DNA from 3 places in the Microbacterium sp. LWO13-1.2 genome. Region 3 is predicted to be linked to each of the others. Evidence: riboswitches for the same ligand, from Rfam matches in the RefSeq annotation. Region 3 holds a riboswitch; each other region holds the start of a gene.
What was found. A riboswitch is a leader RNA that binds a small molecule or an ion and turns the genes downstream of it on or off. The one in region 3 is predicted to bind thiamine pyrophosphate.

Region 1: linked by a shared signal. The riboswitch ahead of thiC (phosphomethylpyrimidine synthase ThiC) and the one ahead of MRBLWO13_RS12100 (bifunctional hydroxymethylpyrimidine kinase/phosphomethylpyrimidine kinase) in region 3 are both predicted to bind thiamine pyrophosphate.
Region 2: linked by a shared signal. The riboswitch ahead of MRBLWO13_RS06650 (ECF transporter S component) and the one ahead of MRBLWO13_RS12100 (bifunctional hydroxymethylpyrimidine kinase/phosphomethylpyrimidine kinase) in region 3 are both predicted to bind thiamine pyrophosphate.

The regions. Positions count from the first base shown of each region.
Region 1 covers NZ_CP151634.1:247,218-254,233, reverse strand. Annotated here, with positions in the region: gene MRBLWO13_RS01220 (DUF2306 domain-containing protein) at 130-822, shown strand; gene MRBLWO13_RS01215 (sensor histidine kinase) at 827-1,942, shown strand; gene MRBLWO13_RS01210 (response regulator transcription factor) at 1,939-2,616, shown strand; gene MRBLWO13_RS01205 (nuclear transport factor 2 family protein) at 2,696-3,097, opposite strand; gene MRBLWO13_RS01200 (helix-turn-helix domain-containing protein) at 3,180-3,581, shown strand; gene MRBLWO13_RS01195 (putative immunity protein) at 3,594-4,136, opposite strand; TPP riboswitch at 4,196-4,303, shown strand; gene thiC (phosphomethylpyrimidine synthase ThiC) at 4,297-6,066, shown strand; gene thiE (thiamine phosphate synthase) at 6,074-6,712, opposite strand; gene thiO (glycine oxidase ThiO) at 6,746-7,016, shown strand, end outside.
Region 2 covers NZ_CP151634.1:1,382,214-1,389,229, forward strand. Annotated here, with positions in the region: gene MRBLWO13_RS06635 (ABC transporter ATP-binding protein) at 1-918, shown strand, start outside; gene MRBLWO13_RS06640 (ABC transporter ATP-binding protein) at 915-3,155, shown strand; gene MRBLWO13_RS06645 (D-alanyl-D-alanine carboxypeptidase) at 3,449-5,008, opposite strand; TPP riboswitch at 5,123-5,233, shown strand; gene MRBLWO13_RS06650 (ECF transporter S component) at 5,224-5,868, shown strand; gene MRBLWO13_RS06655 (ABC transporter ATP-binding protein) at 5,868-7,016, shown strand, end outside.
Region 3 covers NZ_CP151634.1:2,554,122-2,561,137, reverse strand. Annotated here, with positions in the region: gene argC (N-acetyl-gamma-glutamyl-phosphate reductase) at 1-713, opposite strand, end outside; gene MRBLWO13_RS12100 (bifunctional hydroxymethylpyrimidine kinase/phosphomethylpyrimidine kinase) at 928-2,454, opposite strand; TPP riboswitch at 2,445-2,538, opposite strand; gene MRBLWO13_RS12095 (DUF402 domain-containing protein) at 2,545-3,258, opposite strand; gene pheT (phenylalanine--tRNA ligase subunit beta) at 3,296-5,794, opposite strand; gene pheS (phenylalanine--tRNA ligase subunit alpha) at 5,794-6,834, opposite strand; gene MRBLWO13_RS12080 (hypothetical protein) at 6,895-7,016, opposite strand, start outside.

The DNA.
Region 1 (7,016 bases), 1.7 Mb from region 3:
CTCGATGCTCGCCGTCTCGGGGAAGCGCGTCATCGGCCGGACGGCCCGGATCCGGTCGGCCGAAAGTACGGCTCTGAGTCCGTGCGGAAGGCCGATGTCCAGGGCGCTCGATCAGGCGAGCATCGAGACATGTCGCAACAGATGAAGACCACCCGCCCCCTTGCCGAGCAGAAGCGGCGGCCGAGGAGCGGATGGCTGGCCATCACCGGTCTCCTGCTGCTCAGCGTCCTCCCCGTGATTGGCGGAGTGCTTCGCTTGGAGGAGGTGGGCACCGAGCCCGTAGACACAGTGCTCTCGTCGGTGCCGATCGTCGCGCACATCGTGGCGATGACCGTGTACTGCGTCCTCGGCGCATTCCAGTTCTCTCCGGCACTGCGAACTCGGCGTGGGTGGCACCGCACCGCCGGCCGTGTCTTGATCCCTGCGGGATTCATCGGGGCACTGTCGGCCGCGTGGCTCGCGGTCTTCTTCGGCGGGCCGACGGACGAGCTCGCACTCGCCATGGTTCGTCTTGTCTTCGCCGGAGCGATGATGGTGTTTCTCGTGCGGGCCGTGATCGCGATCACGCGGCGCGACTTCGCTGCGCACGGAGCATGGATGACGCGCGCCTATGCGCTCGCTCTCTCTGGCAGTACCCAAGCCCTCGTGCTGGTGCTGTGGACGATCCCCCTCGGTGACGTCGACGTATACGGTGAGGCCTGGTTCGTCGCTGCGGGCTTCGTGATCAACAGCGTCGTTGCGGAGTTGCTCATCCGACGACGCCGCCGACGGTCCGGCCGACGCATGCGCGGGGTGTCGGGCCGTGGTGCGCTTGTATCCTGACCTGGTGACCGGCCTCTTGCGTTCCGCGTGGAGTGCGCCGAGCGCGGCGCCCCCTCCGCCGCGCCGGGTCTGGCGGGATTGGGCTCTCGTGGCTCTTGTCGCCGTGCTGGCGGTGATCGAGGGCATGTTCAGAACCGACCTGTCGCAGCCGGTCCTCATGGTGATCGTGTTGCTCGCCGTGCTGCCGACCGTGCTGTGGCGCCGCACCAAGCCGCTTCTGATGCTCGTCGTGGTGATGGTGCCGATCGACCTGCTCCTGCCCGACCCCGTCCTCTACACGAACCTCTTCGTCATGGTGATCGTGTACGCGTTGTACCGCTGGGGATCCGGTCGCGACCTCATGATCGGATCGGGCATTCTCCTCGTGAGCCTCGGGCTCACGTTCGTCCGAGGGGGAGGGCTCAACGAGCTCGTCGGCGGGTTCGCGCTGCTGCTGACGATGGCGCTGCTCGGCACCGCATTTCGCTACCGCGCAGGATCCCGCAGGCGCCTCCTCGACAGCATCCGGATGCGGGAGCGTGAGCACCTCGCCCGTGACCTGCACGACACGGTCGCCCACCACGTCTCCGCCATCGCGATCCGTGCCCAGGCGGGTCTTGCGGTGGCGGCGCGAGACCCGCGCGCAGCGCAGGATGCGCTCGGCGTGATCGAGGCGGAGGCGGCCAAGACCCTCAGCGAACTGAGGTCGATGGTGCGAGTGCTGCGGCAGGGCGAGACGGCGGAACTCGCGCCGAGCCCGCGGCTGGACGACATCGAGCAGCTCGCCGGCACAAGGCCGGGCGGCGCGGACGTCACCGTGAAGGTGGAAGGCGACGACGGCAGCATCCCGCCGCCGGTGGCTGCCGCGGTCTTCCGTCTGGCGCAGGAGTCCGTGACCAACGCCCTCCGACACGGGCGTCAGGTCACCCGTGTCGACGTGCTCGTGGAGGCAGACGAGGGCGGGGTGCGGTTGAGCGTGACGAACGACGGAGACGTCGCCGCGTCGCCGACGCCGGGATTCGGCATCATCGGTATGACGGAGCGCGCCGCCCTGCTCGGCGGGACCTGCCAGGTGGGACCTGCGTCCGGCGGCGGATGGGTCGTCACCGCGGTGCTTCCTCGTGTTGGATGGGCACCATGACCATTCGCGTGCTCATTGCCGACGACCAGGAGCTCGTGCGCACAGGGCTGAGCATGATCCTCGACGCGCAACCGGACATCGAGGTCGTCGGTCAGGCAGTCGACGGCAACGAAGCGGTCGCCCTCGCCCGCAGCCTGCGACCGGACGTCTGCCTGTTCGACATCCGGATGCCCGACCTCGACGGCATCGAGGCGACCCGCGTGCTCGCCGGCCCGGGCGTGGACGACCCGATGGCGGTCGTCATCGTCACGACCTTCGACCTCGACGAGTACGTCTTCGCGGCACTGCGGGCGGGCGCCAAGGGCTTTCTGCTCAAGGACGCCGGTTCCGAGTTGCTCGCCCAGGCGATCCGCGCTGCCGCGAGCGGGGATGCCCTGATCGCCCCCAATGTCACGGTGCGGCTGCTCGAGGCCTTCGCCGGAGCGGGGCCGGCTGCGCCGCCGCCGCAGCCGATCGAGCAGCTCACCGAGCGCGAGGAACAGGTGCTCGCGAAGGTCGCTGGCGGCCTGAGCAACGGCGAGATCTCGACTGAGCTGTTCATCACCCTCAGCACGGTGAAGACGCACGTGGCGAGCCTGATGACCAAGCTCGGCGCCCGCAATCGCGTCGAGATCGCCATCTGGGCGCACCAGACAGGGCGGATGCGTGCACGAACCACCGGTGACGGCCACTGACACTGCGTGCTCTCGACCGGGGCGGCAGGCAGGGTTCAGACGGCTCGCGCCTGAACCCACCGCATCCCGAGCGCGCGCCTCAGGCGCGTCCCCAGAATGTGTCCTCGGCCGCACCGTCCTCTGAGAACAGGTGGACCTCGACGATCTTGCCGTCGCGAACGGTGAGCAGATCGACGCCGCTCATGTCCATCGACGCGTCGCTGCGCTGGCCGGTGAAGCGAACCGGAACGGCGACCAACTCGCCGTTGACCATGGCGGGCCCGGACACCGAGAGTTGGAAGGTGCCTTCGCTGACCTCCATCATGCCGCCGATCATGGCACCGACACTGTCGATACCGGCGTGATCTCCGGAGAACCGGTTTGCTCCGGGCTGGTGCCAGACGACGTCCGGCCTGATGAGGCTCATCGCGGCGGGCACGTCGCCGTTGCCGAGCGCACTGAAGTAGGCATCCGCCACAGCAGCAGGGGGGTTCTCGCTCATTGCATTTCTCCTTCTATCGAGGTGATCTGATCTATGATTACATTTGGTAACTTGTTACCTCAACGTAACTAAGGGCGTGATCATGGAAAGACCGGAGTGGAACGTGATGCTCGCGACGTGTCCCTCGCGGACATCGCTTGCGCGGATCGCCAACAAGTGGACGGCGATGATCGTTGTCGCCCTCAGCGGTGGGGCCCTGCGGTTCGGGGAGATCCGCGAAGCAGTCGGGGGTATCAGCGGAAAAGTCCTCGCTGACACTCTGCGAGAACTCCAGCGCGACGGGATCGTCTCCCGAACGGCGTTCGATCAGATGCCTCCGCGCGTCGACTATGCCCTCACTCCACTCGGGCGCACCCTTCAAGAACCGCTGGCAGCACTCGGGCGGTGGGCCGAATCGCACATCGAGGAAGTCGAGGTCGCCCGCGCCGCGTACGACGATATGACGATGCCCACCGACACCGGAGCGGTGCGAACTCTGCGCTGAGCGCTCTGCCGATTACCTACCGGCGTTTCGCAGTGCGGTGTCGAGCATGCTCATGATCTGCGCGACGCGGTTCGTCCCCGGTGGCGCCGGAGGGTATCGGCGAAGGACGTCGATCAGACCGGGGCTCGCGGATTCTGCGCAGCGCCGGACAGCGAGAGCGCCGGCCTCCTCATCGTCCGCGCCGTCCAGCTCGGCGAGGTACGCCTCGATCGCGGTGGCCCGAAGGATGTGAGCGACCTGGTGCGCCTTGGCGATCGGATGCAGGTACGCCGCTGCCGCTGCGTCACCGGCGGCCTGGGCGGCGAGCTTCGCGCGCTCATCGGTCGATTCCTTCGCCGCACGGTGAGCGGCGAACGCCGTCGTGCGTTGCAGCATCGTGCGGGGCGCCCCGGCGGCGAAGGCCCGTGCGGCATCGACTGCCGCACGAGGGCGGGCATCATCCGGGTGAACCCGTTCGAAGATCGGGAGGATCCGTGCCGCTGCTTCGGCGGCGAATCCGGCGACCACGCGGATCTCGTCCATCGCCAGTTCGAAGTCGCCGGAGGAGGAGGTCACGTGCCAACTCTAAGCGGGCGGTCGGCGCCGACTTCGTCGTCGCCCGCGTGCTAGCATCATCCCGTCCACACGGGTGCCCGAGCACGGGCTGAGATCTGGCTGAAGCTGCCTGCGACCGTAGAACCTGTCCGGGTAATGCCGGCGTAGGAAGTAGGAGCCTGTGAGCACCTTTGAAAAGGTGCGCGTTCTCGCGCACCATCACGACGAAGAACACGGCATTTCGGTGCCCGTCACCCGCATCTCGCTCGCCGATTCGCCGGATGCCTCGGCGAACGAACCGTTCGATGTGTACCGCACCGAAGGGCCGCCGTGCGAGCCGGAGGCGGGCCTTCCGCCGATGCGCGACGGCTGGATCGCCGCGCGCGGCGACACCGAGGAATACTCGGGTCGTGCCCGCAACCTCCACGACGACGGTCGCAGTGCGACTCGACGTGGTGCAGCCTCCGCCGAGTGGCGAGGCGCGAGCCGCCCGCCGCGCCGCGGTCTCGATGGCCGCACCGTCACCCAGATGCACTACGCGCGCCAGGGCGTGATCACGCCCGAGATGCGTTTCGTCGCGGTGCGTGAGGCGTGCGACGTCGAACTCGTCCGTTCCGAGGTCGCCGCGGGAAGGGCGATCATCCCGGTGAACGTGAACCACCCCGAGTCTGAGCCGATGATCATCGGACGGGCGTTCCTGGTCAAGATCAACGCGAACATCGGCAACTCCGCGGTGACGAGCTCGATCGCCGAGGAGGTCGACAAGCTGCGGTGGGCGACCAAATGGGGGGCCGACACGGTCATGGACCTGTCGACGGGCGACGACATCCACACCACCCGCGAATGGATCCTGCGCAACTCGCCGGTGCCGATCGGCACCGTACCGATCTACCAGGCTCTCGAGAAGGTCGACGGCCAGTCGCGCAGCCTGACCTGGGAGATCTTCCGCGACACCGTGATCGAGCAGTGCGAGCAGGGCGTCGACTACATGACGATCCACGCCGGCGTGCTGCTGCGCTACGTGCCGCTCACCGCGAATCGGGTGACCGGCATCGTGTCACGCGGCGGGTCGATCATGGCCGACTGGTGCCTCGCGCACCATCAGGAGAACTTCCTGTACACGCACTTCGACGAACTGTGCGAGATCTTCGCGCGGTACGACGTCGCCTTCTCGCTCGGCGACGGCCTGCGGCCGGGCTCCACCGCAGACGCCAACGATGCCGCTCAATTCGCCGAGCTGGACACCCTCGCCGAGCTCACGGCGCGGGCATGGCAGTACGACGTGCAGGTGATGGTCGAGGGTCCCGGCCACATCCCGTTCGACCTGGTGCGCGAGAACGTCGAGCGGCAGCAGGCGCTCTGCCACGGCGCCCCGTTCTACACGCTCGGCCCGCTCGTGACCGACATCGCGCCCGGTTACGACCACATCACCTCGGCGATCGGCGCCACCGAGATCGCCCGCTATGGCACGGCGATGCTCTGCTACGTGACCCCGAAGGAGCACCTCGGGCTGCCGAACAAGGACGATGTGAAGACCGGTGTGATCACCTACAAGATCGCCGCTCACGCCGCCGACATCGCCAAGGGCCACCCCGGCGCCCGAGACCGCGACGACGCCCTGTCGAAGGCGCGGTTCGAGTTCCGCTGGCGCGACCAGTTCGCTCTGTCACTCGACCCGGATACCGCCGAGGCGTTCCACGACGAGACCCTGCCGGCGGAACCCGCGAAGACGGCTCACTTCTGCTCGATGTGCGGGCCGAAGTTCTGCTCGATGCGCATCTCGCAGGACATCCGCGACCGTTTCGGTGGCGTCGCCGAACAGACGGCGATCGCCGGGATGCAGCAGCAGGCAGAGGCCTTCCGCGAAGCCGGGGGAACCGTCTATCTGCCGGCGCCCGCGTTGCGGGATCCGGCGGGCGAGAAACTGCCAGAGCCGACTCTCCGCGGCTGAGCGGATGTCACATCTCGGGCAGCCGCGCGCGCAGTTTCCGCGCGGCATCGGCGGGGTCGCCGGCCTCGGTGATCGCGCGTACGACGACGATCCGGCTCGCGCCGGCGGCGACCACTTCGTCGACCGTGCCGAGGTCGATCCCTCCGATCGCGAACCACGGCCGCGCGACACCGGCCAGGTCGGCATCGGCGGCCGCGCGTACGAGTTCGAGGCCGACGGCGGCGCGGCCGGGCTTCGTGGGCGTCGCCCACACGGGTCCGACGCAGAAGTAGTCGAGTCCGGGCTCGGCGCGGGCGGCGGCGAGCTGGTCGGCGTCGTGGGTCGACAGGCCCAGTGCGACGTCGCCGCCGAGAATGCGGCGCGCAGCCGGGCGGGGCAGGTCGCCCTGGCCGAGGTGCAGGACGGGCGCGCCGGAGACGGCCGCGATATCAGCCCGATCGTTGACGGCCCACAGTCGACCGTGCCGCTCGGCGACCTCGCGCAGGATGCCGAGGTACTCGAGTTCCTCGGCGGCTTCGAGCGCCTTGTCGCGCAACTGCACGATGTCGACGCCGCCGGAGTAGGCCGCGTCGACGAACTCGGCGAAGTCCCCTCGATCGCGGCGGGCATCAGTGCACAGGTAGAGCCGGGCGGAGGAGAGCAGCATGCGGCGAGTGTATCGGTGCGCTGCGATACCGTCGTGATCGGCGGGGGAGTCGTCGGGCTCTCGATCGCGTGGGAGCTCGCGCGGACAGGCCGCGATGTGCGTCTGATCGATCCGGAACCGGCGTCGGGCGCGACGTATGCCGCGGCCGGCATGATCACACCGATCAGCGAGCACCGCCCCACAGAGCAGTCGCTGCATGTCATCGCTCAAGAATCGGCGGCGCGGTATCCCGCCTTCCTCGCGACGATCCCCGGTGGTGGCCGGTGCGGCTTCGAGGCCGTATCGACTCTGCTCCTCGCCGTCG
Region 2 (7,016 bases), 1.2 Mb from region 3:
GTCGGCACCCTGTTCGCCTTCATGCAGTACATCGGTCAGATCATGATGGGCGTCATCATGTCGAGCTTCATGGCGATGATGATCCCGCGTGCGGCAGTCTCCGCCGAGCGCGTCGGCGAGGTCCTCGACGCTGAGGCGGGCATGAGCCGCCCCGAGAACGGCGTCGTCGACTTCCCGACACCGGGCTCGGTGGCCCTCGACAACGTCGAATTCACCTACCCCGGAGCCGAGTCGCCGGTGCTGAGTGGCATCAGCTTCGCCGCGGAACCGGGTGAGACCGTCGCCATCGTCGGCTCCACCGGTGCCGGCAAGACGACGCTCATCTCGCTCATCCCCCGCCTGTTCGACGTGACCGGCGGTGCCGCGTTCGTCGGCGGCACGGACGTGCGCGAGGCCGACGTCGAAGCCCTCTGGAAGAGCATCGGCCTGGTACCGCAGCGTCCCTTCCTGTTCACCGGCACTGTGGCATCCAACCTCCGCTACGGCCGGGAGGAGGCGACGGACGAAGATCTCTGGCACGCGCTCGAGATCGCGCAGGGGCGCGACTTCGTCGAGGAGATGCCGGATGGTCTGGAGTCACGCATCTCCCAGGGTGGCACGAACGTCTCGGGCGGACAGCGCCAGCGCCTGGCGATCGCACGCGCGATCGTGCACCAGCCGCAGATCCTCGTTTTCGACGACTCGTTCTCGGCGCTCGACCTCACCACGGATGCGCGCCTGAGGCAGGCGCTGTGGCGAGAGCTGCCGCATGTCACCAAAATCGTCGTCGCCCAGCGCGTGTCGACGATCACGGATGCTGATCGCATCGTCGTCCTTGAAGGAGGAACAATGGTCGGTGTCGGCACCCACGAGGAGCTGCTCGAGACCAGCGAGACCTACCGTGAGATCGTCGAGTCGCAGCTGGGGGTGGACGCATGAGCGAGCAGAAGCCGAAGAACCGCCGCGAGCGCACAGCGGCCGCCGGGGCCGTCGCTACCGTCGAACCGGAACTCACCGACGAGGAGAAGTACGAGGCAGAGCTCGCTGAGCAAGCCCGTCAGAACTCGGGCGACTGGGACAGCGTGGCGCCGGGCAAGGCCGACAACTTCGGCAAGAGCTTCGGGCGGATGATCGGGCTGCTGAAGCCCTCCGCCGTCTGGTTCGTGTTCGTGTCGATCCTCGGCGCCATCGGCGTCGTGCTCACAGTGGCCGCGCCCAAGGTGCTCGGCGAAGCGACGAACCTCGTCTACGCCGGGTTCATGTCGAACCAGCTGGCACAGCCGCAGGGCGACTTCCCCGGGTTCCCGGTCGGAACCCCGAAGGACGAGGTCGTCGAGCAACTGCGCCAGTTCGGACAGACCGACTTCGCCAACCAAGTAGCGGCACTGCGGGACTTCACCGTCGGCGCCGGCATCGACTTCGAGGCGATGCGCTGGATCATCACGGCGGTACTGGCGATCTACGTCGTCGCGGCGCTGCTGAGCTGGATCCAGGGCTACGTCATCAACGTCATCATGGTGCGCACCATGTGGCGCCTGCGTGAAGAGGTCGAGGCGAAGATCAACCGTCTGCCACTGTCGTACTTCGACAAGGTGCAGCGCGGCGAGCTGATCTCGCGCGTCACGAACGACATCGACAACATCACCCAGACGATGCAGCAGTCGCTCTCCGGAGCGCTCACCTCGGTGCTCACCGTCATCGGCGTGCTGGTGATGATGTTCTCCATTTCGTGGCAGCTCGCGCTCGTCGCCCTGATCGCGCTGCCGCTGATGGGCGTGATCTTCGGTGTCATCGGCCCGCGTTCGCAGAAGGCCTTCGGCACCCAATGGCGCAAGGTCGGCCGCCTGAACGCGCGCGTCGAAGAGGCCTTCTCCGGTCACGCGCTGGTCAAGGTCTTCGGTCGCGAGCAGGACGCCCTGGACAAGTTCCAGGTCGAGAACGAAGAGTTGTACCAGGCCGCGTTCAAGGCGCAGTTCCTCTCCGGCATCATCATGCCAGCGATGACCTTCGTCGGCAGTCTCAGCTACGCCGCACTCGCCGTGCTCGGCGGCCTCATGGTGGCCAACGGCCAGCTGCGGCTCGGTGACGTGCAGGCGTTCATCCAGTACTCGCAGCAGTTCTCCCAGCCGCTGGCGGAGCTCGGCGGTATGGCCGCGGTCGTGCAGTCGGGTACCGCATCCGCAGAGCGTGTGTTCGAGCTGCTCGACGAGGATGAGCAGGAGCCGGATGCCGATGACGCACCGGAGCTCGTCGACGGCAAGGGCGTCATCGAGTTCGAGAACGTCCAGTTCTCGTACACGCCGGAGCGTCCGCTGATCAAGGACCTCTCGTTCCGGGTGAAGCCGGGGCAGACGGTGGCGATCGTCGGACCGACGGGTGCCGGCAAGACGACGCTGGTCAACCTGATCATGCGCTTCTACGAGCTCAGCGGCGGCCGGATCACCTTGGACGGGCAGGACATCGCGGAGATCACGCGCGACGACCTGCGCTCCCGCACCGGTATGGTCCTGCAGGACCCGTGGCTCTTCGCGGGCAGCATCCGCGAGAACATCCGCTACGGGCGTTCGACGGCCACCGACGAAGAGGTGCTCGCCGCAGCGAAGGCGACGTATGTCGATCGCTTCGTGCACGCCCTGCCCGAGGGCTACGACACCGTGCTCGACGAGGACGCCTCCAACGTCTCGGCGGGTGAGCGTCAGCTCATCACCATCGCGAGGGCGTTCGTCGCTCAGCCGTCGATCCTCATCCTCGATGAGGCGACCTCGGCGGTCGACACGCGCACCGAGTTGCTGCTGCAGCACGCGATGGCGGCGCTTCGCGAAGGACGCACCTCGTTCGTCATCGCGCACCGCCTGTCCACCATCCGCGACGCCGACCTCATCCTGGTGATGGAGCACGGCGACATCGTGGAGAAGGGCACGCACGACGAGCTCATCGCTGCGCAGGGGGCCTACTGGCGCCTGTACCAGTCGCAGTTCGAGCAGGCTGCGACCGACATCGACGCTGAGGAAGCCCTCACCGCGTCGACTCCGGTCGTCGTCACGGGTGACGCTGAGGAAGTAGAAGCAGAAGCTGCGCGGATCGGCGCCTCGGTCGGCGTCGGGATGCCGGCGGCCGAGGTTGCAGCCGCAGAGGCGATCCTCGAAAGCCCGGAGGCTCCTGACCGCAAGGCCTGACCTCCATCACGCAGACGCCCCACTCCGCATCGCGCGGGGTGGGGCGTCTCGCGTTGTGCGGGTCCCCTGGGGTGTTGGGCGGCTGCCTCGTGCAGCTCCCTCAGGTGGCGCCTCGTTCGTGTGACACCTCGGGCCGGTATTCGGGTGTCATGGCGACCCGAGGTGCCAGATGAAGGGGCGCCAGTATGGGTGGCCCTGGTTCGTGTGGCACGTCGGGTCGGTACTCGGGCGTCATGGCGACCCGAGGTGTCAGATGAGAGGGCAGGGGAAGCGGATGCTGCAGGCGAGACCGGTCAGCGCTGAGCGGACTCGGCGATCCCGAACAGTTCGAGAGGGTGCGTCAGTCGCCACCACGGGCTCGGACCCGCGAGTTCATCGGCGAGGGTGAGCTTCGTCTCGGCGGTATTCAGCGGGCCGGTCGCCGTGAGCGTTCCGACCACGTCGCCGGCCGCCTGGGTGTCGCCCAGGTCGAGCTCGGGGGTCACTTCTGCGGTGCCCGCGTTCCAGAGGATGACGGCGGCATCGGCATCCGTCACGATCTTCGCCGACTCGCCCCACACCGTCTGCACTTCGCCGACGACAGTGCCCGCGGGCACCGTCGGCTTCTGCGTCTGCAGAGCTGCTTCGGCTTCGGCGAAGAGCGTGCGGGTCACGGCGAGGCGTTCGTCGTCGCCGTTCTGACCGAGGACGGCGGCGTAGAGCCGGACGGTGATGTCTCCGACCGGCACGTCCTTCGCCGTGAGGAGGTTGTAATACTCGAGGGTGCCTGTCTTGATGCCGACGACGCCCGCATCGGCGAGCATCCCGTTGCCGTTGGTCACCACGCCGACACCCGGAATATCGACCGACTTCGTGCCGACGATGCTCGCGAACACCGGGTTCTCCATGGCGAGCTGCGCGAGCTTGACCAGCGCCTCCGGCGTCGCGGTGTTGCCCTCATCGAAGCCAGAAGGCGTCACCACGGTGATGCCTTCGAGTCCGCGTTCGCGCAGCCACACCTCGGCGGCATCGGCGAAGGCGCGTTCCGAGCCCCAGATCTCGTCGGACAGCCGGTCGATGTAGTTGTTGGCAGAACCCAGCAGAATGCCCTGCAGCATCTGGAACTCCGTCAACGTGCCACCGACGGGAACATCCAGTGAGGACTGATCCGCGATCCGGTAATCCCAGTAGTCTTCGCTGTCCTGGAGAGTGAACGAGTACTCCGGGCCCTGCTCGCCGACGGCGAGCGGGAGCCTGTCCAGCACCATCAGGGTGCTGACGACCTTCGTGATGCTGGCGATGCCCGCTTCGTCCAGAGCGGAGGCGACCGCGCCGACGCCCTCGACGCCGACGGCCGCGCTGCCCTGCGTCGGCCAGGTGAGCGATGCGGGCGGTGCGGATGCCGCTTCGAACTCGACTGCCTGCACTGTCGGCGCGATCTCGTGCAGGGGCCACAGCAACGTCGTTCCGGCATAGGCGGTGACGAGCCCTGCGAGGATCCCGAGCGGCACCAGCGTCTGCGGCTGGGCGAAACCGCTGCGCAGTCGGGCACCTTTCAAAAGGCTCGCGCCGTTCGCCGTTGCGATCGGGCCGTCGAGCGTCCCTGGCCGCGTCTCGTTCGCGATCGTCGCCGGATCGACCCAGGTCAGCGCGGTCGCGCCGCGTCCGGCATCGGCCCAGCGAGCGGGGGCGGTGGATTCGACTGCTCCGGATCCGGTAGTCGCAGCGACATCCGGCAGCGCGGGATCCGGCAATCCAGCATCGGACAGTGCGGGCTCAGACAGTGCGGGCTCGGCCACCGCCGCGTCATCGATCGACGCGCGTGCGGCCGCCGCATCCGATCCCGTATCCGGGCGCGCGTCACGAAGGGTCACCTGCACACGCTACCGAATCATTCAAGGAATTCGCGGCGTATCCCGCCTCCGCGCCTGTGAAAGTCGTCCGCCGCGAGAGGGGAATCGGGCGGGCAGCGGCGAGAGTAAGATCGACAGCACAACCACGGGAGTCCGGCGAGCCGGGCTGAGAGGGAGCGATCGCGCTTCGACCGTCGAACCTGATCTGGGTCATGCCAGCGCAGGGAGGAGTTCAGATGAGTACATCCACGCCCACATCGGTGGCCACGTCCGAGGCAAAGGGCCTGCGTCGTCCTGAGATCTGGCGCTGGCGCATCGTCGACATCGTCGTCGCCAGTGTCATCGGCGTCGCCGCCGGCCTGATCTTCCTGGCCTGGAACGTCGGTTATCTCGGCCCTGCAGCGTTGCTCGAACCGCTGCTTCCCGGTGTGCAGGGCCTGCTCGACGGGCCGTGGCTGTTCGCCGGTGTGCTCGGGGGCCTGATCATCCGCAAGGCGGGCGCTGCGATCTACACCGAGGTGCTCGCTGCGGTCGTGTCCGCACTCGTCGGCAACCAGTGGGGCGGGTTCCTCACGATCGAGGCCGGACTCGTGCAGGGGCTGGGCGCCGAACTCATCTTCCTGCTCTTCTTCTACAAGCGCTGGTCGTTGCCGGTCGCGGCGCTCGCCGGTGCCGGTGCGGCTCTTGCGGGAGGCATCAACAACCTGATCCTCTGGTACGCGGGATCCGGCCCGACCTTCACCGTCGTCTACCTGATCAGCGCCGTGATCTCGGGCGCCGTCATCGCCGGCATCCTGTCCTGGGTGCTGGCGCGAGGCATCGCCGCCACCGGAGCCCTCGACAGATTCGGTTCCGGGCGCGAGGCGCGCGTCCGGGTCTGATGAGCGCGAGTACCACCGGCCCCGCCGCCGTCGAGGCGCGCGGCTGGGGCTGGCGGCACGCGAGCCGTCTCGCCTGGGCGCTGGAGGAGATCTCCTTCCGCATCGACCCGGGGGAGCGGGTGCTCGTGCTCGGAGCATCGGGGTCGGGGAAATCGACCCTGATGCACGGACTCGCCGGCGTCCTCGGCGGCGACGAAGAGGGCGAGAGCACCGGTGAACTGCTCGTCGACGGGGCGCCGGCGTCGGCCACGAGAGGCCGCAGCGGCCTGGTGCTGCAAGACCCGGATTCGCAGGTCATCCTCGCGCGGGTGGGCGACGATGTCGCCTTCGGATGCGAGAACCTCGGTGTGCCGCGGCCGGAGATCTGGTCGCGCGTCGGCGCCGCACTGGACGCGGTCGGCCTCGACGTGCCCCTCGACCGGCAGACGAAGGCGCTCTCCGGCGGGCAGAAGCAACGCCTCGCGCTCGCCGGCATCCTCGCGATGCAACCGGGGCTCGTGCTTCTCGATGAGCCGACGGCGAACCTCGATCCGCAGGGCGTCATCGAGGTGCGCGACGCGGTCGAGCGGATGCTGCAGGCGCAGCCGGCCACGCTGATCGTCGTCGAGCATCGCCTCGACGTCTGGCTGCCGCTGATCACCCGGGTCATCGTGATCGGCCAGGGAGGCGTCGTGGCTGACGGCTCGCCGGACCGCGTGCTCGGCGTCGAGGGCGCTCGGCTCGCAGCCGACGGCGTCTGGGTGCCAGGATTCGCCCCCGTACCGCCGCCGCCCCCGCGCCGCGGACCTGGGGAACCGCTGCTATCGGCCCGAGACCTTGCGGTCGCACGGGTGAAGGGCAGACCGGTCGCCTCGGGCATCGACCTCGACGTGCGCGCCGGGGAGGTGCTGGCCATCACCGGGCCGAACGGTGCCGGAAAGTCGACGCTCGGGCTCACGCTCGCTGGACTCCTGCCGCCGGCCGCCGGCCGGCTCACGGCATCCGTCGCCCTGGCCTCCGACATCGGCGAGGAACCCATCCACTGGGCATCGCGCGACCTGCTGACGCGTATCGGCATGGTCTTCCAGGAGCCTGAGCATCAGCTGCTCGCCAAGACCGTACGCGACGAGCTCGCCGTCGGACCGCGCGCGCTCGGCATGGCGGAGGAC
Region 3 (7,016 bases):
ACCGGCGTGAAGGAGATGCGGATGCTCTCGGGGTCCGCTCCGCTGGATGCGGCGAGAGCCTGGCGGATCTCCGGGATGTGCCGGTGCGTCCCACCGACCGCGTAGGGGTTCGCGGTGCCGAGGACCTCGCTGGCGAGCAGGTTCTGCTTGAGGCTCTTGCCCGCTCCGGATGGGCCGACCGCGAGGACGGAGACGATGTCACCGGGATCGATGACGCCCGCGGCGACACCTGGTGCGAGACTCAGGCTCACCGTGGAGGCGTTGCAGCCGGGCGCCGCGATCCGGGTCGCGTGGCGCAGAAGCTCGCGCTGCTTGACGCCGTCCACGAGGAGCTCGGGGACGCCGTAGCTCCACGGCTCGTGGAATGCGCCCCCGTAGAAGGCATCCCAGGCCGCCTCGGAGGTCAGGCGGTGATCGGCACCGGCGTCGATGACGAGCGGGGTGTCGCCCAGCGCATCGGTGTACTGCCCGGACTGGCCGTGCGGGAGAGCGAGGAACACGATGTCGTGACCGGAGAGGATCTCCGGCGTCGTGTCCTGCAGAGTGAGGTGAGCGAGCGAGCGCAGGTGCGGCTGATGATCGATCAGCGGCTGACCGGCATTCGAATGCGCGGTCACGGTACGGATGTCGATGTCGGGATGACCGGCGAGAAGGCGCAGAATCTCGCCGCCCGCATAGCCGGATGCGCCGGAGACGGCGACGGTGTACGTCATGCTTCTACCTTAACGGTCGGGGTCGGATGAGCCGGAGCGGCGACACCGGCACTCGACTGCCATCGGGCAGGAGCGCGGGGTCGCCTAGAGTCGGCGGTCGGACCGGCGTCGGCGCACCGAAACGACGCTCGGAACGAGCGTCAGTGAAGCGGATGCGGCCGAAGGCATGCCTGGACGATAGCGCGCGCTCGGCAGCATCCGCAAATCAGCAGCGTCATCGAGACGCGCAGCGCTCCATCGGCGCGTCGAAGAACGCCCGTTCATGACGGGAGGAAAGCTCGAACGCGCGGAACATCCGGGCGCGGGCGTCCGGGCCCACCCCCGCGGCGGCGTTCGCGACGTACCCGATCGCCCGCCGATTCGCTTCCTCGAACGCAGGGTCCGCGTACGTGGCGAGCCACGACGCGTAGGGATGCTGCGGGTTGCGCGCATAGGCACCGAACTCCCCCGCGTGCAGGCGCTTCCCGAGATCGGTGTACAGCCAGAAGCAGGGCAGGATCGCGGCGATGAGTTCGGCGTAATCACCGCCGAACGCGGTGGATCGCAGGTGGTCGAGATACGCGGTGGTGGCCGGTGCCGGCTCCGCCGCGAACGTCGACGTACCGACGCCTGTCTGCGGGGACAGCCACGAAGCGTGCAGCTCCAGTTCACCCACGATGGCTCCGTGCGCGGACTGCGCCCAGAACGCCTGTTCTTCGGAGGTCGGCGCAAGCCGTCCGGCCTGGGCGAGCACTCGGGCGTATTCCCGGAGGTAGAGCGCGTCCTGGCCGAGATAGAACAGGAAGGGTTCGCGGGACAGTGTGCCGTCGGCGAGACCGCCGATGAAGGGCAGCGCGTCGATGTCCGATCTGATCTCCGCGATCCGCGCCCACCAGTCGGCGACGACCTCCTCGGGTATCGGGGACGACACGACGCCTCCTCGTCGCCAGAGCCCGGCGAAGTGGCTGATCGGCCCCTGCCCGCCTCCGACCTTGAGGGTCTCGCTCTCACGGAGGGATTCGCGCACCCACGCACGGGACACCGCGACCGCCTGGGACCAGTCGTCGCCGTGCGCACGTCGTGTGGCGAGAGCGGACGACAGCGAGCATCCGGTGCCGTGGGTGTTCACCGTCGCGATCCGTGCACCGCCGAACTCGTGTACGACGCCGCCCGGCTCGACGAGGGCATCCGGGGACTCGTCGCCGGGAAGGTGCCCGCCCTTGACCAGCACCGCCGCACCGGTCTCATCGGACAGCGCCACGGCCGCGGCGATCGCGTCGCTCCAGTCGACGATGTCCCGATCAGTGAGCACCCCGAGCTCGATGAGGTTCGGCGTGATCAGGTGCGCCTGAGCGAACAGGGCGCGCAATGCGACCTCCGCATCGGCATCGAGCAGTCGGTCGCCGCTTGTGGCGACCATCACCGGATCGACGACGACCACCGGCGGACGGGTGACCGTGAGCCAGGCCAGCACCGTGCGGATGACTTCGGCGTTCGCGAGCATCCCGATCTTGACGGCATCGATCTCGATGTCGTCGGAGACGGCATCGAGCTGCTCCCGGAGGAACACAGTCGGCGGCACGTGCACTGCGCGGACACCCCGAGTGTTCTGCGCCGTGAGCGCGGTGAGGACGGCCATGCCATAACCGCCGTTCGCGGCGATGGACTTGAGGTCGGCCTGGATTCCGGCCCCGCCGGAAGGGTCGCTGCCCGCGATGCTGAGCACCCGAGGTACGGACGCTGGACGCAGAAGATCGCTCATTGCGACATCCCTTCGCTAGTACGAACTAGATCAGGTTCGACGGGTGTGTTCTCAGCCGCGGATGCGGCACCCCGTGTCACTGCTCGCAGTCTATGTGACCAGCTCTTCGAGGCCGGGCAGAACCGGGATCGTCCACGTCGATTCCGGACGCCAGCGCACCCACTCGCGATCGAACGGCCAGTCCCCTTCGTGGAACGAGGTGATCGCCGCATCCGCGTGACGCTCGATCTGCGCGGCCTGTTCTCTGGTGAGGCGCCCCTGCTCGACGCAGGCGGCCAACTCGTCCTCGTCCTTGAGATGGATCGTGCCATCGGCCTCGATCTCGACGTCGAGGATGTGGTCGGAGGAGTACGTATCGCGGTCGGTGCGCAGATGCGCGTTCTCGAGGTTCACGTACCAGCCCGCGAACTCCCAGTCGTCGCCCGTCGTGTCGCTCCAGAACAACCAGATCGACCAGGGCAGGCCGGCCGGAGCGATCCGCACGACTCCGTTGCCCCACCACTCCTCGACGATGCGGGTCCGGGTGACGAGCCAGCGCTGGTCGAGCGGTACGGACCGGATACGCCGACCGTCCGGCCCGCCCTGACCCTCTACACGCGTGCCCGCGGCGAGCCAGGCGACGAGACCCCGATCGTCATCGCGGACCACCCGCATCGGCGCGATGTACGACGGATCGCCGGGCTGCCACCCGGGCCGGCGGTAGTGCCAGTTGACGACCTCGCCTGCACTCAGGAACGGCCCTTCGCCCATCGGCCGGGCGCCTTCCGGCACGGCGGCCGGGGTACTGCGCGGAAGGATGCTCATCCCGGCACGATACCCCCGGCTCGCCGCTGCGCAGTACTCAGTCGCGCAGTGTCGCCGCGAAGCGCTCCTCAGCCAGCGCGACGCCGGCGAGTTTGGCTTCCGTCGCCTCTGCGGCCGTGAGAGTGCGATCGTCCGCGCGGAAGCGCAGAGCAAACGTCAGGCTCTTGAAACCGTCGGGCACTCCGTCACCGCGGTAGTCGTCGACGAGGCGCACCGTCTCGAGCAGCGCGCCAGCGCCCTCCACGAGCGCGCCACGCAGTTCGGCAGCGCTGACGGCGACCGGGACCACGAGCGAGACATCCTGCGTCGCTGCGGGGAACGTCGACAGCGATGCGGCGACCACACGGTTCCCAGCGAGCTCGAGGATGCGGTCGAGGTCCACCTCGAGCACGGTCGCGCGCCCCGGCAGGTCGGCGCCTTCGGCGACGACAGGATGCAATTCGCCGACGTAGCCGACCTCTTCGCCACCCAGGACCAGCGAGCCGGTGCGCCCCGGGTGCAGAGCAGCGCGCTCGGCCTGCACGACATCGATCTCGACGCCGGCGGCCGCGGCGATCACACGCACGGCATCCAGCGCTTCGGCGAGGCCAGCGGCCTCTGCAGCACGGCCGGGCTGACGGGCGACGACGTTGCCGGTGAGCAGAGCCGCGATGTGACGATGCTGCGGTGGGATGGAGGCGTTCAGCTCTGCGAGCTTCTCCTCGGAGGGGCGCTCGCCCAGCGGCGGGACCGTGTCGGTGCCGTACGTCACTCCGGGCTCCGGGAGAAACACGATGCCGGTCTCGAACAGCGCGAGGTCAGTGAGGCCGCGCGAGATGTTGCGGTGCGCGATCTGCAGCAGACCAGGGATCAGCGAGCGGCGCAGGTACGGCGCCTGCCCGTCGAGCGGGTTTGCCAGACGGATGCTCGGCAGGTGCTCCCCCGACGCCGAACCGTGCAGATCGTTCTGCATCTCGGTCGTGAAGGGGAAGGCCGGCGTCTCGACGAACCCTGCCGCTGCCAGCGCATCGGCGACACGGCGTCGGCCCTGCTGCAGCGGCGTGAGTCCGCGCCCGGATGGCGGCGTCGGAAGGACCGACGGGATGCGGTCGAGCCCGTGGATACGGGCGACTTCCTCGGCGAGCGTCCACTTGTCGGTGAGATCCGGACGCCAGGTGGGCGGGATGACCTGCCAGCCCTGGCCGACCGCGGTGATCTCGGCGCCGACCATGGTCAAGGCACCCGTGATCTCGGCATCCGTGTAGTCGACGCCGATGAGACCTTGCACGAAGCCCTCGGGGAGCTCGATGCCCTCGACGAACACCTCGGCGAACAGCGCACCGCCGAGGTCGTCGTATGCGCCACCGGCCAGGTCGACCATGAGGTCGGCGACGCGACGAGCGGCGACGAAGGGAAGCAGCGGGTCGGTTCCGCGCTCGAAGCGGCGGGATGCCTCGCTGGGCAGCTTGTGCCGTCGGGCCGCGCGCGCGATCGTGATCGGGTCGAAGGTCGCCGCTTCGATGAGGACGTTGCGAGTCGTCTCGCTCATCTCGGTGGTTGCGCCGCCCATGACGCCGGCGAGGCCGATCGGGCCGGACTCGTCCGTGATGAGCAGGTCTTCGACGTGAAGGGCGCGCACCTGACCGTCGAGGGTCTCGATCTTCTCGCCCGCCGTCGCCCGACGCACGGTGATGCCACCGGTGAGCTTGTCGAGGTCGTAACCGTGCACGGGGTTGCCGAGCTCGAGCATGACGTAGTTGGTGATGTCGATGAGGATGCCGAGCGAGCGCATCCCGGCCAGCGACAGCCGGGCGATCATCCACGGCGGCGTCGGACGGGACGGGTCGACGTCGCGCACGACGCGCGCCACGAACTCACTCGCCCCAGCGCGTCCGCGGATCGGCGCCTGGTCGTCGACGACGATCGAGAAGCCGTCTCCCGGCGCGAGTTCGGCGAAATCGCGTTCGGCCGGGTCGCGGAAGACCGCACCCGTCGCGTGCGAGTACTCCCGGGCGACGCCGCGCAGCGAGAAGGCGTAACCGCGGTCCGGGGTGACGTTGATCTCGACGGCGACGTCGTCGAGACCGAGCAGCGAGATCGCGTCGGTGCCGACAGGCGCGTCGACGCCCAGCTCGGAGAGGATCAGGATCCCGTTGTGCTCGTCGCCGAGACCGAGCTCACGCGCCGAGGCGATCATGCCGTCGGAGACGTGGCCGTAGGTCTTGCGGGCAGCGATCGGGAACGGGCCGGGCAGCACGGCGCCGGGCAAGGTCACGACGACCTTGTCGCCGACGGCGAAGTTATGGGCACCGCAGACGACGCCACGCGGCTCTGCCTCGCCGACATCGACCTGGCACCAGCGGATCGTCTTGCCGTTGGACTGCGGCTCATCATCGAAGGACACCACCTGTCCGACGACGACAGGACCGGTGATATCGAAGCGGTGGATGTCCTCCTCTTCGAAGCCGACGGTCACCAATGCCGCGAGGACATCTTCAGGAGTGGCATCCGCTGCCACATCCACGTACTCACGCAACCACGAAAGCGGGACGCGCATCACACCACCATCCCGAACTGCTCGCTGAAGCGCACATCGCCCTCGGCCATGTCACGCATGTCCTGCACATCGCTGCGGAACATCAGGCCGCGCTCGATGCCCATGCCGAAGGCGAAACCGCTGTACTCCTCCGGATCGATCCCCGCCGCGCGCAGCACGTTCGGGTTGATCATGCCGCAGCCACCCCACTCGATCCACCGTGCGCCCCCCTTGAAGGTCGGGTGCCAGAGGTCGAGCTCGGCGGACGGCTCGGTGAAGGGGAAGTAGTTCGTGCGGAAGCGCGTCTTCGCCTCCGGGCCGAACAGCAGCTTCGCGAAGTGATCGAGGGTGCCCTTAAGGTGAGCCATCGTGATGCCCTTGTCGACGACGAGACCCTCAAACTGGGTGAACACCGGGAGGTGCGTCGCATCGAACTCGTCCGTGCGGTACACGCGGCCGGGGCACAGCACATAGATCGGAACCTCGCGGTCGAGCATCGACCGCACCTGCACGGGACTCGTATGCGTACGCATGACGAGATGGCGATCGGCCGGGTCGACGAAGAAGGTGTCCTGCATCTGGCGTGCGGGGTGATCGACGTCGAAGTTCAGGGCGTCGAAGTTGAACCACTCATGCTCGAGCTCCGGCCCCTCCGCGATCTCCCATCCCATGCCGACGAAGATGTCGGAGACCTGGTCCTGCAGCAGGGTGAGCGGATGCCGAGCACCGACGCGCGTACGGGAGGCGACCGCGGTGATGTCGACGCGCTCCGCCTCCAGTCGAGCGGCGACCTCGGCCTCGGCGAGTTCGGCTTCCTTGGCAGCGAGAGCCTGGGTCACCTGACCTCGGCCCTGACCGACGAGCTTGCCGAATGCGGCCTTGTTCTCGGGGGCGACCTGGCGCATCGACGCGTTCAGGACCGCCAGCGGCGAGCCTTCCGCCACGTGCGCGGCACGGGCCGCCTTCAACTCGGTCGTACTGGCCGTGGCGCGGATCGCATCGAGCGCCGCGGCGACGGCGGCTTCGACCGCTTCTGGGGTGATCTCGGGAGACTCAGACACGAGAGTCGAGTCTACCGGGGACTGCATCGCGCCCTGTGCGCTCCCCTGTCGGACCTGGCCTCAGAGCGGACCGTACATGGGCGTGGCGTGGTCGGGCTTCCAGGACAGCCGATCTTCCTCGAGCCGGGCACGCAGTGCGGCGTCCGTCATCGCTCGATGACGGAACGATTCGCGGCCGCGGC